DNA from 3 places in the Phytobacter sp. V91 genome. Region 3 is predicted to be linked to each of the others. Evidence: riboswitches for the same ligand, from Rfam matches in the RefSeq annotation. Region 3 holds a riboswitch; each other region holds the start of a gene.

Region 1 (5,053 bases), on a different contig from region 3:
TTTGACGGGCAAAAGCATGAAATCATGCTGATGGAGCATATGGGCAAGCTGATGGAAAACCATGGCGGTCGTCCTGGTCGCGGTTTCTGGCTTAACGGTGAAAGCTTCGATCTTGCGCGGATGGACATCCATAGTCTGGTCGGGCAGACCGATGAGTGGACCTTTATCAACGCCACGCCGATGGATCACCCGATGCATATTCACGGTGGGCAGTTTCAGCTAATCGAGTCACTGTACGGCGAAACGCGCACAACTCCTGAGGTTGTCGGCTGGCACGATACGGTGAATGTCCTCCCCGGTGAAAGCATAAAATTGCTGATGCGTCAGGACTCTCCCGGCATGCGCATGTACCATTGCCATATTCTGGAACATGAAGAACTGGGTATGATGGGCAACCTGATGGTCGTCTGACACTTTTATATAACCTATTATTTAATAACGTTGATTTATGAGCGCATCGGCAATACCCACCTCTGTTTTAAGCTACCGGCAATACCTGCTGCTGGTTGTGCCCTTTATGCTCTCAACGCTGACCACCCCGCTTCTTGGGGCGGTGGATACCGCGCTGGTCGGGCATTTTACCGACCCGGCGCTAATCGGCGGCGTCGCGGTGGGGGCGGTGATTTTCAATACCCTCTACTGGCTGTTTGGTTTTTTACGGGTCAGCACCACCGCCTGGAGCGCCCAGTCGCGGCATGGATCCCCGGCGCTGCTGATGGCGCTTCTGCGCCCATTGCTGGTGGCCTGCGTGCTGGGGGTGATATTTATCCTTCTGCAAAAACCGCTGTTCAGCGCGGCGATGGCGCTGCTTTCCCCCAGCGAGACGGTAAAGCGTTACGCCCATGACTACTTTTTCATTCTGATTTGGGGCGCGCCCTTTACCCTGGCTAACTATGTTCTGCTCGGCTGGCTGATGGGAAAACGGCTGACCCGCAGCGTGCTGTGCAATCAGATTGTGATTAACCTGCTCAATATCGGGCTGGCGGTGCTGCTGGTGCGGTTTTTTTCCGCCGGTGTACGCGGGGTGGCCTGCGCCACCCTGCTGGCCCAGATCCTCGGCACGCTAATGGGCCTCTGGCTGGTACTTCGCTCAGGCCTGTTGACCCATATTCGCGGCGGGTATCGCGACCTTTTTGATGGCTCCGCATTTCGCCAGATGTTTCTGGTTAACAGCGACCTGATGATAAGAACGGTGTGCCTGCTGGTGGTGACCAACCAGTTTGTTGCTATCGGCGCGTCACAGGGCAACGACGTGCTCGCCGCCAATATGATCCTGTTTCAGATCCACTATCTGATGTGTTACCTGTTCGATGGCTTCGCCAATGCCTCCAGCGTCTTCAGCGGCCAGGCCCGCGGGGCGAAGGACAAACAATTACTCGCGCGAACGGTGAAATGTTCGGTAATTTCCTGCCTGTGGGTTCCGCTGCTGATTGCCCTGGTCTGGGCGTTTTTTGCTTCACCAGTCATCGGTTTGTTTACCCGGCAACCGGAGGTCATTGCGCTCAGTCTCAGGTATGCGCCCTGGCTGACGCTATTTCCGCTGTGCGCCAGCGTCGGTCTGGTGTTTTACGGCATATTTACCGGTATCACCTGGACGCGCCCGGTACGTAATTCCATGCTGCTTTCGCTGGCGTTATGGCTGCTCGTCAGTTGGGGGCTTATCGGCCCTTACGGCAATAATGGCTTGTGGCTCAGTTATATTTTATTCAGCTGCGGGCGGTCTTTGTTTTTGCTGTTATGGCTGCCGGGAATGAGCAAAATGATTGATCCACCGCAGGTTGAATAATTACCCCAGGTCTGGTCCTTAAGATAAAGCAGACAATAATATTGATAAATATCAAACAATTCTCATTTGAATCACTGAGTTGATATACAGACTAATAATTACAAACACAATAAAACAATATAACCAATTGATTTATAATCACAAAATAACAAGGCCAGTGATTTTAAATTGTTCCTGACCAGCTTTTTTAGATGGTTGACGGAAAAATATATTGCCGATAGAGTCCGCTCTCAGATAGCAATATTTGATGGTTTTTTAACTGTCAGATGGAATATGGTGCGGAGTCTACATTCTCTTATGCCATAGCTGCCCCCGCAACTGTAAGCGGATATTGAACGTCAGAGGCAATTAACCTTGTTAATTGCAGGTCACTGTTAAGTTAATTAATGGGAAGGCCGATGTTCGAGTTACCGCGAGCCAGGAGACCTGCTATCGACATTGTTTTCACTTATCGGGCGGGATGGTCCGTAGGATGACTGAGTCTGGCATTGGTTACTACCGCGTTACAGATTGTGTTTCAGGTTTTCTCTTCCGGGGCTCTGTCTGCGTTATCCCGGCCTGCTTACCTTTGTGTAGTAAATGTCATGCCTTGTCATGTGTCTGTCCCCGGAATGGATTAAAGGGAGCGCAGCTGTCTGCGCCAGTTTTCAGAGGAACATGATGAAGAAAATGACCACCACCAGCGCGAATAAATATGCCCGTCGCGCAGTGTTAACCCTGATGGGCGCAGCCGCCCTGCTGGCAGGCGTCAGCGTACAGGCGGCACAACCCCACTACCCCCTGACCATCAAAAACTGCGGTCGCGATATCACCTTCACCCAGGCGCCGCGTCAGGTGGTGACCGTCGGGCAAAACAGCACCGAAATTCTCTACGCCCTCGGGCTTGCTGACCGGGTAGCGGGTACCGCACTGTGGTTCGGCCCGGTGCTGGCCCCCTTTAAAGAGGCCAATGAAAAAGTCCCGGTCATCGCGCAGAACATCCCCAGCTTCGAAGGCATTGTGGCGAAAAAACCGGATCTGGTCGCCAGCCAGTTTGAGTGGCAGATAGGCCCGGCGGGTACGGTTGCCTCTTATGAGCAGTTCAGCGAGCTGAAGGTGCCGGTCTATACCGCCCCGGCAGATTGCGCGAAAGACAACGCCGACGGCGGCGATGGCGTGCGTAAAGGCATGTTTAACATTGAACTGGTGTATCAGGAAGTGGCCGATCTGGCGAATATCTTCGACGTGCAGGAAAAAGGCGATGCGCTGATTGCCAGCCTGAAAGCCCGCGAAGAAAAAGCCCGTCAGCGTCTGGATAAGCTCCCGCCAGATGTCTCAGCGGTGTTCTGGTTCTCCAGCGCTGACCTGCAACTTGACCCTTATGTCGCCGGAAAACTCGGCCCTGCCGCCTGGATTGCCTCTACCCTTGGGGTCAAAAACATTATTGATTCCTCTGAAGAGTGGCCCACCGTCGGCTGGGAAACCATCGCGAAGGCCAATCCTTCGGTGATTGTGCTCGGGGAGATGTCCCGCCGCCGTTTCCCGGCAGATGACTGGAAAGTGAAGATGGACTATTTAAAGACCGATCCGGTGACCCGACTGCTGCCCGCGGTGAAGGAAAATCATCTGACCGTTATCGATGTGCAGACCATGAATGCCGGGATCCGCACTATCGATGGACTGGAAAAACTGGCTGATGCGCTGGTGGAATCCGGACTGGCAAAAGAGAAAGCCAGCCACTAACCCTTACGCCGGAACGTGCCATGCGCCCGTTCCGGTATTTTTAATCACGGAAATCAGGTTTTGCATGAGTGAACTCACCCGGCTTCGCGTATCAAGTACGCCCCTGATGGCAAGATTTTTCGCCCATGCGTTGTGGGTAAGCGTGCTGCTGTGCTGCGCGATCGTGGCGGGGATTTCCATCGGCGAAACGGTGATCCCCTGGCGGGTGGTCGTGAAAACCCTGAGCAACGCGTTCTTCGACTCCGGCTATCAGGTGGATCCCCTGGATGCGGGGATTATCTGGAATTACCGCCTGACCAGGGCGATTGTTTCCGCCTGCTGCGGTGCCTGCCTGGCCGTCTCCGGCGTGGTGCTGCAATCGCTGCTGCGAAATGCGCTGGCAGAGCCTTATCTGCTGGGGATCTCAGCCGGTGCCTCAACGGGTGCGGTGCTGGTCGCCCTCACGGGGCTGGGCGCAGGAGCCATCTCCATGTCCTTTGGCGCATTTATTGGCGCCCTGACCGCGTTTTTATTTGTGGCCCTGCTGGCGATGGCCGCACGGGGCCAGCGCAGCGCGTCCGCCACCCATATTATTCTTGCCGGGATCGCCAGCTCTCAACTGTTTAACGCCCTCACCTCGCTCATTATTACCAAATCGGCCAACGCCGAGCAGGCGCGAGGGATCATGTTCTGGCTGTTAGGCAACCTGAGCGGCATCCGCTGGCCGGACGTGTCGCTGGCGGTCCCCACCGCCATTGTGGGGGTGATGATTTGCCTCTGGCACGCCCGCCATCTTGATGCCTTTACCTTTGGTATCGACTCGGCGGCCTCGCTGGGTATTCCGGTAAAACGCACCCGCATTGTGCTGATTGGCGCCGTCACCGCCATGACCGCCATTATGGTGTCGATCGTCGGCGCCATTGGCTTTGTGGGGCTGGTTATCCCCCATGCGGCACGGCTGATTGTCGGCAATCAACATGCGCGCCTGTTGCCCGCCAGCGCCCTCGCCGGCGCCATTTTTCTGATCGTCGCCGATGTGGTTTCCCGCACTCTGCTCAGCGGGCAGGTGCTGCCGATTGGGGTGATCACCGCGCTGGTCGGCGCGCCCGCGTTTTCCTTTATCCTTATTCGTGGGAGCAAAACCCAATGACCCGCAACCCGGCTTCGCTTCAGTCGCCTGATATCTCCCCGCAGATCCATGCGCCGGTGTGTGTCGATGTTCACCGTGTCGGGCGGGATATCCGGCAGAAAACCATTGTTGATGACGTCTCCTTTCGCGTCCATCAGGGTGAGTTTATCGGTATTGTCGGGCCAAACGGCTCCGGGAAAACGTCACTTATTTCGCTGATCGCCGGGCTGACCAGACCGACACGCGGCACCATCAGCCTTGAGGGTAAAGCGCTGAACGACTGGTCGCGGCGGGAGTTTGCCCGCAAAGTGGCGCTGGTTGAACAACAGGCCGATACCAGTGAAAGGCTGACCGCCTGGCAGGCGGTGGCGTTAGGGCGCACGCCTTACCTCAGCGCGCTCCGGCCCTGGTCCGCAACGGATGAGGCGGTGGTCAGC
Region 2 (5,053 bases), on a different contig from region 3:
GCGTTCGCTGGTGGAAGCAGCATTCAGTCAGCTGAGCGCTGAGCGAAGTTTCGCCAGCCTGAGTCTGCGCGAGGTTGCGCGTGAAGCGGGGATTGCCCCGACGTCATTTTATCGTCATTTCCGCGATGTGGATGAGCTTGGCCTGACGATGGTTGATGAGAGTGGTCTGATGCTTCGTCAGCTGATGCGTCAGGCGCGCCAGCGTATTGCCAAGGGAGGCAGCGTTATCCGCACCTCCGTGTCGACTTTTATGGAATTTATCGGTAATAACCCAAATGCCTTCCAGCTATTGCTGCGTGAGCGTTCTGGCACATCTGCTGCGTTTCGCGCCGCGGTAGCCCGGGAAATCCAGCATTTTATTGCGGAACTCGCCGACTATCTCGAACTCGAAAACCATATGCCGCGTGCCTTTACCGAAGCGCAGGCCGAGGCGATGGTGACAATTGTTTTCAGTGCCGGCGCTGAGGCGCTGGATGTTGGCGCGGAGCAACGCCGGCAATTAGAAGAGCGACTGGTATTGCAACTGCGGATGATTTCCAAAGGGGCGTACTACTGGTATCGCCGTGAACAGGAAAAAGTGGCGCATCAAACCGACGAGTGAAGGATGAGTAATGAAACAATCAGGTCAAGATAAAGGTACTTTGTTGCTGGCGCTGATCGCTGGCTTATCCATTAATGGCACCTTTGCAGCGATTTTTAGCTCCATTGTGCCTTTCTCCGTGTTTCCCATTATTTCACTGGTGCTGACGGTTTACTGTCTGCATCAGCGTTATCAAAATCGCACCATGCCTGTCGGGTTACCCGGGCTTGCGGCAGCCTGTTTTATTCTTGGCGTGCTGCTTTACAGTACCGTGGTGCGTGCGGAATATCCGGACATCGGTTCTAACTTCTTCCCGGCGGTACTGTCGGTGATTCTGGTGTTCTGGATTGGTTTTCGCCTGCGTAACCGCAAGCAGGAAGCATCTGAGTAAAATACACTCGCCGGACGGGATGCATGGCGTCGCCGTCCGGCGTTGATTTTACCTTGCGGTCAATAAAACACCGCACTCCATATGGTGCGTATACGGGAATTGATCGAACAACGCCAGGCGCTCTACCTTGTGCGTCTGGCTCAGTGTTTCCAGGTTCTTACATAAAGTTTCCGGGTTGCAGGAGATGTACAGAATGCGCGGATACGCCTGCACCATCTTCTCCGTTTCGCTATCCAGCCCGCTGCGCGGGGGATCGACGAAAATCGTCTCGCATTGATAACTCTTTAGATCGATACCCTGTAAACGGTTGAACTCCCGCACGCCGTTCATCGCCTGAGTGAACTCTTCTGCCGACATACGGATAATTTGCACATTATCGATGTGGTTAGCGGCGATGTTGTACTGGGCTGCGGCCACTGAGGGTTTGGCGATTTCTGTCGCCAGCACGCGATCGAAATTACGCGCCAGGGCCAGTGAGAAGTTACCGTTACCACAGTACAACTCCAGCAGATCCCCGGTTGACCCTTTGGTTGCACCTAATGCCCACTCCAGCATCTGCACGTTCATTGCCGCGTTGGGTTGTGTAAAGCTGTTTTCGACCTGGCGGTAAATCATCTCTTTGCCGTCAACAGGCAGGCGCTCATCAACAAAATCCTGGTCCAGCTCGATTTTTGTTTTGGTGGCGCGGCCAATCAGTTGCACGTTCAAATTTTGCGCCCGAAGGGCATCGCGCAGACGGGTCGCCTCTTCACGCCAGGCGTCATCCAGCTTTTTATGGTACAGCAGAGTGACAATGGCCTGGTTACTCATGGTGGTCAGATAATCAATCTGGAAGAGCTTGTGGCGCAGGATGTTATTTTCGCGCAGGTTCCCCATCAGCACGGTCATCAACTGGTTAATCAGTTCGCTGGCTGCCGGGAAGCTGTCGACGCGAATGCGGTCCCTGGTCTGCTGATCGAAAATAATGTGGTACAGATCATCGCCGTCATGCCAGATGCGGAATTCCGCGCGCATACGGTAATGGCTGACCGGTGAGCGGAACACCTCGGGCACGGGCGCGGAGAAGGGCGCCATCATCGATTGCAGACGCACGACTTTCTCGGCCAGTTGCGCTTCGTACTGTTCTGTTGGCAGGTGCTCGGGTGTCATTGTGTGTCCTGAGTGATTAAGAATAACGCGGGGATTGTAGGGATTGCTCAGGGGATGTCCAGTAGCGGATGTTTTTTCGATTCCTCTCATAGCAGTCTGGACATCCATATGTTTATGAATGTAGCATCCTTGTTCCGGTTCTGTAAGTTAAAAGGGAATCCAGTGTAAATCTGGGGCTGACGCGCAGCGGTAAGGAAGGGTGGGATGATAGCGAAAGCAGACACTGCTTATATATACCCTAAATAGTTCGGGTTGGATGAAGGCGGCAACGCAGTGAATCCCCGGGAGCTTACTGTAGTAAGTGACAGGGGTGAGCGAGGACAAATTGGCTATGCCAGTTTGAACAGCGCTTGCGCTGGCCCTGAAGGGGCGAGGCCATAGGCCGAGTAAAGCCAACGCACAGACAACGTGAAGTATGACGGGTATAAAAGTGGGAAGTCATCATCTTGTAGTACCTCCAAGCCCGAAGACCTGCCGGAATTACGTCGCATCTGGCGCCATCATCGCGAGCTATTGATGGTACCTGCGGCATCCTTCTTATTTTGTGGATGCTCACACAATGATTAAAAAAGCTTCGCTGCTGACGGCTCTCTCCGTCACGGCATTTTCTGGCTGGGCGCAGGACAGTAACCCGGACACTCTGGTCGTAACAGCAAATCGTTTTCAACAGCCGGCAAAAACCGTACTGGCACCGACGGAGGTGGTAACCCGCGAGGATATCGATCGCTGGCAGTCCCGTTCGTTGGTCGATGTCTTACGTCGTCTGCCTGGCGTTGATATTGCGCAAAACGGCGGCCTGGGCCAGACAGCTTCGGTCTATGTACGTGGTACGGAAGCAAAGCATCTGTTGTTGCTGATTGACGGCGTGCCGGTCGCGCGTTCGGGTATCTCGAACGATCCTGAACTGAACCAAATTCCTCTCTCGCTGGTACAGCGTGTTGAATATATCCGTGGACCGCGTTCTACCGTTTATGGTTCCGGAGCGATTGGCGGTGTGGTTAACGTCATCACCCGGACGGGAACTGAGCAGTCGCAGATTAATGCGAGCATTGGCTCTAAGGGCTATCAAACCTTTGATGGCACGGTGCGCCAGCGCTTCGGCGATACCGTTGCGACAGCGGCAGGTTCTTACACCAGTACCCGCGGCTTTAACGTGCAGCCGGATTCCAGCTGGGATCATGATGCAGACCGCGACGGTTACCGCAACAAAACGTTCTGGGGCAGCCTGCAACACAAGTTCAACGACAATTTCGACGGCTTCTTCCGCGGGTACAGCTTTACTAACAATGTGGATTATGATCTGGGTAGCCCACCGTTTTTACCTGAGTACAGTGCAGACGAGCGTCAGCTGTACAGCCAGGGCTGGGATACCGGCCTTAGCTTTAATCAGGGGATCTACTCTTCGCAGCTGGTGGCGAGCTATCAGAAAAGCAAAGACTACAACTACAGCAGTATTTATGGTCGGTACGAAGACGGCACGACCCTGGATGATATGGAACAACGCTATATCCAGTGGGCGAACAATGTTGCGGTAGGTAAAGGTTCGGTTAGTGCGGGCGTGGACTGGAAGCAGGAGCGGCTGGTTTCATCTAACGCCACGACACGTGACGCCTATGATCGTGACAACACTGGTCTCTATTTGTCAGGCCTGCAACAGTTTGGCGATGTCACGCTTGAGGCTTCTGGTCGTGAAGATAAAGATGATGAGTTTGGCTGGCACGGCACCTGGCAGACGGCAGCGGGCTGGGAGTTTGTCGAAAACTATCGCCTGACCGTTTCCTATGGCACCGGCTTCCTTGCGCCATCTCTTGGACAGCAATATGGCGCGAAGCGCTTTACGATAGCTTCAAACCCGGATCTGAAACCGGAAGAGTCAAAACAATGGGAAGCGGGCGTAGAGGGGTTGACCGGTCCGCTGGACTGGCGCCTGTCCGCGTATCGTTATGAGATTGATAATCTTATCACTTATAACAATACCGCTTACTACAACATCAACTCTGCCACGATTAAGGGCGTGGAGTGGACGGGAAGCGTGGATACCGGCATCTTCTCGCATCGTGTAACGCTGCAATATATTGACCCGCGTGATGATGTAACGAATGAAGTGCTGCCGCGTCGCGCTAAACGCCAGGCCAAGTATCAGCTTGACTGGGCAGTATTTGATGTGGATATGAACCTTGCCTGGGAATACTTCGGTAAGCGCTATGACAACAGAACCTCAACCTACAATCCTGAGCAGCGTGTTCTGCCAAGCTACAGTACGGTTGATTTTTCTGCGTCATATCCAGTGACCTCTCACCTGACAGTTCGTGGTAAAATAGCTAACCTGTTCGATAAAGACTACGAGACAGCTTATGGCTACCAAACTGCAGGACGGGAATATACCGTGTCTGGCAGCTACACCTTCTAAATTACGGCCCACCGTGCTGGTGTTTGATTCCGGCGTCGGTGGGTTATCGGTGTATGACGAGATCCGGCATCTCCTGCCGGATCTGCATTACATTTATACTTTCGATAATGTTGCCTTTCCTTATGGGGAGAAGAGTGAAGAGTTTATCGTTGAACGTGTTGTGGAAATTGTCACCGCCGTTCAGGCCCAGTACCCACTCTCCCTCGCCGTTATCGCCTGTAATACCGCCAGTACCGTTTCACTCCCCGCATTGCGCGAAAAATTCTCCTTCCCGGTTGTTGGCGTTGTGCCTGCAATCAAACCTGCTGCTCGTTTAACGGCGAATGGCGTAGTAGGGGTGCTGGCAACCCGTGCAACGGTTAAGCGTCCATATACTCATGAGCTGATTGCCCGTTTTGCTAATGAATGCAAAATCGAACTGCTCGGTTCCGCTGAGATGGTCGAACTTGCTGAGGCGAAACTGCATGGCAGACCTGTTCCACTTGATGAGCTAAAGCGAATTCTGCGTCCGTGGTTGCGGATG
Region 3 (5,053 bases):
ACCTCGATAAGGTTGCCCTGATTTTTGGAATATACAAATAAGCGAGGAAAAAGAATGGCTCAGTTGGAATTAGATTCAAAACTTCCTGGTTTATTCAGGCGAAATAATTGCGGTGAATAATTTTAACTTACTGATTCTTATCTGTTTTATTTTGTTTTTGATATGCCAAATTATTGCTATTTAAATATCACATTTACATTTTTGTCAGTGACAGAATTAATTCATTGTGCTATTTGTGCGGGCGAAATTTTTTTGTGATCAACGCTGTAAAACAGAATATGAAAAATCGCAATAATTTGCTGTTAATAACGTTTAAACAAGTTCAGTAAATAAAGGGGCTGGCATTCTGTCTTTCCTGTTTACATAGCAATAATTTGTTATTGAGAAGCGATTTTTTTGGCACTGAGTCTGCGAGGTTGCCAACACTTTTTGACTGCGCATTTCTATAGTGTGCGGCGTTGTACTCTGCTGCCAGCTTCAGGCGTGCTGGTGAAATCGTGACTCTACCTGGAAGGTGAAATATGAATGATTCACTTAAGGCGCAATGCATCGCCGAGTTTTTGGGCACGGGGCTGTTCTTGTTTTTTGGTATCGGCTGCCTGTGTGCGATGAAGGTTGCCGGTGCTTCACTGGGGCTCTGGGAAATCTGTATTATTTGGGGGTTGGGGATCTCTCTGGCAGTCTATCTGACGGCGGGCGTGTCCGGCGCTCACCTGAATCCGGCCATTACCATCGCGTTGTGGCTGTTTGCATGCTTCCCGGTGCGCAAAGTTGTGCCCTACATCATTGCTCAGGTTGCCGGTGCTTTTGGCGGGGCGGCGATTGCCTATCTCCTCTACCACAATCTGTTTCTTGAATTTGAAGCGGCGCATAACATGGTGCGGGGCAGTGCCGAAAGTCTGCAACTGGCCGGATTGTTCAGCACCTATCCCGCTGCGGCGTTGAGCATCTGGCAGGCCGCGCTGGTGGAAATTATTATCACCTCCATTCTGATGTGCATGATTATGGCGCTGACGGACGACGGCAACGGCGTTCCGCGTGGCCCATTAGGCCCATTGTTGATTGGTGTGCTGGTGGCGGTCATCGGCGCATCCATGGGGCCGCTGACCGGCTTTGCCATGAACCCGGCGCGTGACTTCGGCCCGAAACTGTTTACCTTCTTTGCGGGCTGGGGAGAAATTGCCTTTACCGGCGGACGTGAAATTCCTTACTTCCTGGTGCCCATTATTGCGCCGATCATCGGCGCCTGTGGCGGGGCGGCTTGTTATCGCTATCTGATTGGCAAAAATTTGCCCTGTAACCAGTGTGCGCTCGAAGAAAAAGAGAGCTGATCGCGTTGTGGTACATCATATGTAAATAAATCAACGCTAATGATTTATTTCGTGATCTGCTTTCACGAACGGACTAAATCGTCTCCCAGGGATGGGAGACTTTTGTTATCTTAATTTCAGTTTGTCATCAGCGCTTGTTGAATAATTTCATTCAGGTTGAATGATGTGTGAACAAATCGGTTTTTTTATAACAATAAATTAAAATTAACTGAGAGGTTTTATCATGATTTCTGCGAGTGCCCTTAACTCGGAACTCATTAATAAAATCGCCCAGGATTTTGCACAAGCCACCGGTCTGGCCGTTGTTGTCGTTAATATCCACGGCGAAGAAATATCCGAGCTTTTTAATTTTACCCCCTTTTGCCAGTTGATGCGGCAGAACCCACAGCATAGCGCCCGTTGCCGCATGAGTGACCGCTGCGGCGGTTTTGAGTCCTCAAAATCCAATCAGCCCTGTATCTACCGATGCCATGCCGGGTTAACGGATTTTTCCATTCCGCTGGTGATTGCCGGGCATCTGGTTGGTTTCGTTCTGTGTGGCCAGGTACGCTTACGTGAAGGCGACGACGTTGAATTGATTAATATTCTTAACATTGACGATCGCTGGCAGGACGATAAGACGCTGATGGATGAGTTTCTTAACGTGCCGGAAATGGACTATTCGCGGGTGATAGCCTCGGCGGATCTGCTCAAGCTTATCGTTGAAAATTGCCTGAAAAAACAGATCAATTTTGTGGTGATCAAAGATCAACAGCAGTCCCCGGAGAGTGCGAAAAACAGCCGTAGTCAGGGGCCGCATGACGGTAAAATGAAGAAAGCCCTGCGCTATATTGATGCCCATCTCTCGGACGAGTTGCGCCTTGAGGATGTGGCCGCGCATGTTTATCTCAGCCCTTATTACTTCAGTAAATTGTTCAAAAAATATCAGGGCATCGGCTTTAATGCGTGGGTAAACAGCCAGCGTATGGCCAGTGCGAAAGAGATGCTGTGCCACAGTGACTGGAGTATTGCCAGTATTGCGCGCAATTTAGGCTTTTCCCAGACCAGTTATTTTTGCAAAGTTTTTCGGCAAACTTATCAGGTCACGCCGCAAGTTTTTCGCCTGCAAAATAATGCAAACTATGACGGTGATTAAATTTCCGATAACAATATTTTGTTATTCACCGGGGCAATAAAATCGCCTGAACTGCCGTTTAAATAAGGCGTTAAAGAAAATGGCAGGCAATAAATTGTTATAGCGCAACAAATTATTGTCCTGATGAGGGTAAACTCAACCAGTTTTTATTTCCATGATGCGATAGATTGCAGTCAGGGAAAATTTACCGTTTCACTCAGCCAGAAGAAACTGAATCTGCTGAGAGGTAAACCATTAAAGCTATCAGGTTCGCCGCAAACGTTTTGCGGCAGGGAAGGGGGTGAGAATCCCCCGCAGCCCCCGCTGCTGTGATGCTGACAACCCCGTTATAACCACTGACCGCAAGGTCGGGAAGGGCGGGCGAGGATGACGCTAAGCCAGAAGACCGACCTGATGGATGACACTCAACAACTTCGGTGGGAAGTCGGTTGCTCAGACGCGTACAGTCACTGCACTGGGATTCCACGCATCCTGACACAGCCTTTCCACCCCGAACGGGGCCTGAAGGTATGTCTGACGAGCGTTGCGCCTTTATTCTTGCCGGTACCGGAAGCGGCTGTGGTAAAACCACGGTCACGCTTGGGTTGCTGAATGCATTGCAGCAGCGTGGCAAACGGGTGCAGCCGTTCAAAGTGGGTCCGGATTACCTCGATACCACATGGCATACCGCCCTTACCGGCGTTCCGTCCCGCAATCTCGATAGTTTTATGCTACCCGCTGCGACCCTCAATGCCCTGTTTAACCAGCAGATGCAAACAGCGCAAATCGCGGTGATTGAAGGTGTGATGGGGCTGTATGACGGCTATGGCACGGATCCGAACTATTGCAGCACCGCGGCGCTGGCAAAACAACTGGGCGTGCCGGTTATCCTGCTGGTGGACGGTAAAGCGGTCTCCACCTCTATTGCCGCTACGGTGATGGGATTTCAGCATTTTGACTCCCGGTTGCGTATTGCCGGGGTGATCGTTAACCGCGTGAACAGCGACAGCCATTATCAACTCCTTAAACACGCCATAGAGCACTACTGCGGTATTCCTGCGCTCGGATACGTACCGGTAACACCTGAGGTTGTTCTGCCTGAGCGTCACCTGGGGCTGGTGACCGCCCGGGAGTCGCATATCGATACCCGGCCATGGCGTGATTTTGCTGCCCGTATTGAACAGACTCTGGATATCGACAGGCTCCTTTCCCTTAGCGCGCTTGCGACATTGCCGCCTGGCGAATGGCCGCCACTACCCGCCGCCGATGCCGGGAAAGGCCTGACGCTGGCGCTCGCCGATGATGAGGCTTTCAATTTTTACTATCCGGACAATCTGCAATTGCTGGAAAACAGCGGGGTGAAGATTGTGCGTTTCAGTCCGCTGCATGACGCCAGTCTGCCCGAATGCCAGATGCTGTGGCTGGGTGGGGGTTATCCGGAACTGCATGCCCGTGCGCTCGCGGAAAATACCAGCATGCTGGCGTCTGTTCGCGCGGCCCACCAGCGTGGCGTGGCCATCTACGCGGAATGCGGCGGCCTGATGTACCTGGGGACAAGGTTACGCGATCTGGAGGGTAACGTTCACTCGCTGGCCAATGTGATCCCCGGCGACAGCCAGATGGGCAAACGGCTGACCCGTTTTGGCTACTGCGAAGCCACTGCATGCCAGCCGACGCTGCTTGCCGATGAAGGCGAAACCTTGCGCGGGCATGAATTCCACTATTCCGACTTTACCCCGAAACAGGCTGCCGTCATGGATTGCCAGAAAAGCCGCGATGGCAAAATTTTGTCGCAGTGGCAGGGCGGCTGGCAGGTAGGGAATACCTACGCCAGTTATCTCCACATTCACTTCGCCCAGCGACCTGAGATGCTGCATCGCTGGATTAGCGCCGCAAGGAGCGCAGGATGACCGTCCTCGCCTGGTGTGTGGCCTGGCTGCTTGACCGCTGGTTGGGGGATCCCCCGCACTGGCCGCATCCGGTGCGCTGGATTGGCGCACTGATCAATTTTACCCAACGTGGAGTGCGTCGGGTTTGTCACTCAGCCAGCGCGCTGCGTATCGGCGGCGGGGTGATGTGGCTGGTTGTTGTTGGCATTACCTGGGGTGTGGCATGGGGAGTGTTAACGCTTGCGACAAAGATTCACCCCTGGTTTGGCTGGTGCGTTGAAGTGTGGATGATTTACACCCTGCTGGCAGCCCGCTGCCTGGATGATGCGGCGCGGGAAGTCGAGCGCGCTTTACGCCACGGCACATTGAGCGACAGCCGGGAAAAACTCTCCTGGATTGTCGGGCGCGATACCTCACAGCTGCAACCGCCGCAAATCACCCGTGCGGTAGTCGAAACCGTTGCTGAAAACACCGTCGATGGCGTTATTGCCCCTCTGTTCTTTTTATTACTCGGCGGTGCGCCGCTGGCGATGGCCTACAAAGCGGTCAATACCCTGGATTCCATGGTCGGCTACAAGCATGAAAAATACCGGGCTATCGGCATGGTCAGCGCGCGTCTTGATGATGTTGCCAACTTTATCCCGGCTCGCCTGAGCTGGCTGCTACTGAGCTTTGCTGCGTGGCTTTGTCGCCACAATGCCGCCGGAGCGCTACGCATC

The links. Region 3 has a riboswitch for cobalamin ahead of ACSZO4_RS10185 (cobyrinate a,c-diamide synthase). Riboswitches for the same ligand answer to the same signal wherever they lie in the genome.
Region 1: another riboswitch for cobalamin. It lies ahead of ACSZO4_RS08305 (ABC transporter substrate-binding protein); the one in region 3 lies ahead of ACSZO4_RS10185 (cobyrinate a,c-diamide synthase).
Region 2: another riboswitch for cobalamin. It lies ahead of btuB (TonB-dependent vitamin B12 receptor BtuB); the one in region 3 lies ahead of ACSZO4_RS10185 (cobyrinate a,c-diamide synthase).

The regions. Positions count from the first base shown of each region.
Region 1 is NZ_CBFFRJ010000030.1:4,527-9,579, reverse strand. Features, by position in the region: gene ACSZO4_RS08315 (multicopper oxidase family protein) at 1-411, shown strand, start outside; gene ACSZO4_RS08310 (MATE family efflux transporter) at 449-1,786, shown strand; cobalamin riboswitch at 2,017-2,234, shown strand; gene ACSZO4_RS08305 (ABC transporter substrate-binding protein) at 2,507-3,508, shown strand; gene ACSZO4_RS08300 (FecCD family ABC transporter permease) at 3,573-4,637, shown strand; gene ACSZO4_RS08295 (ABC transporter ATP-binding protein) at 4,634-5,053, shown strand, end outside.
Region 2 is NZ_CBFFRJ010000177.1:371-5,423, reverse strand. Features, by position in the region: gene fabR (HTH-type transcriptional repressor FabR) at 1-601, shown strand, start outside; gene ACSZO4_RS23485 (YijD family membrane protein) at 612-971, shown strand; gene trmA (tRNA (uridine(54)-C5)-methyltransferase TrmA) at 1,020-2,120, opposite strand; cobalamin riboswitch at 2,239-2,613, shown strand; gene btuB (TonB-dependent vitamin B12 receptor BtuB) at 2,680-4,530, shown strand; gene murI (glutamate racemase) at 4,475-5,053, shown strand, end outside.
Region 3 is NZ_CBFFRJ010000039.1:15,803-20,855, reverse strand. Features, by position in the region: gene pduF (propanediol diffusion facilitator PduF) at 522-1,331, shown strand; gene pocR (transcriptional regulator PocR) at 1,555-2,466, shown strand; cobalamin riboswitch at 2,695-2,874, shown strand; gene ACSZO4_RS10185 (cobyrinate a,c-diamide synthase) at 2,976-4,355, shown strand; gene cbiB (adenosylcobinamide-phosphate synthase CbiB) at 4,352-5,053, shown strand, end outside.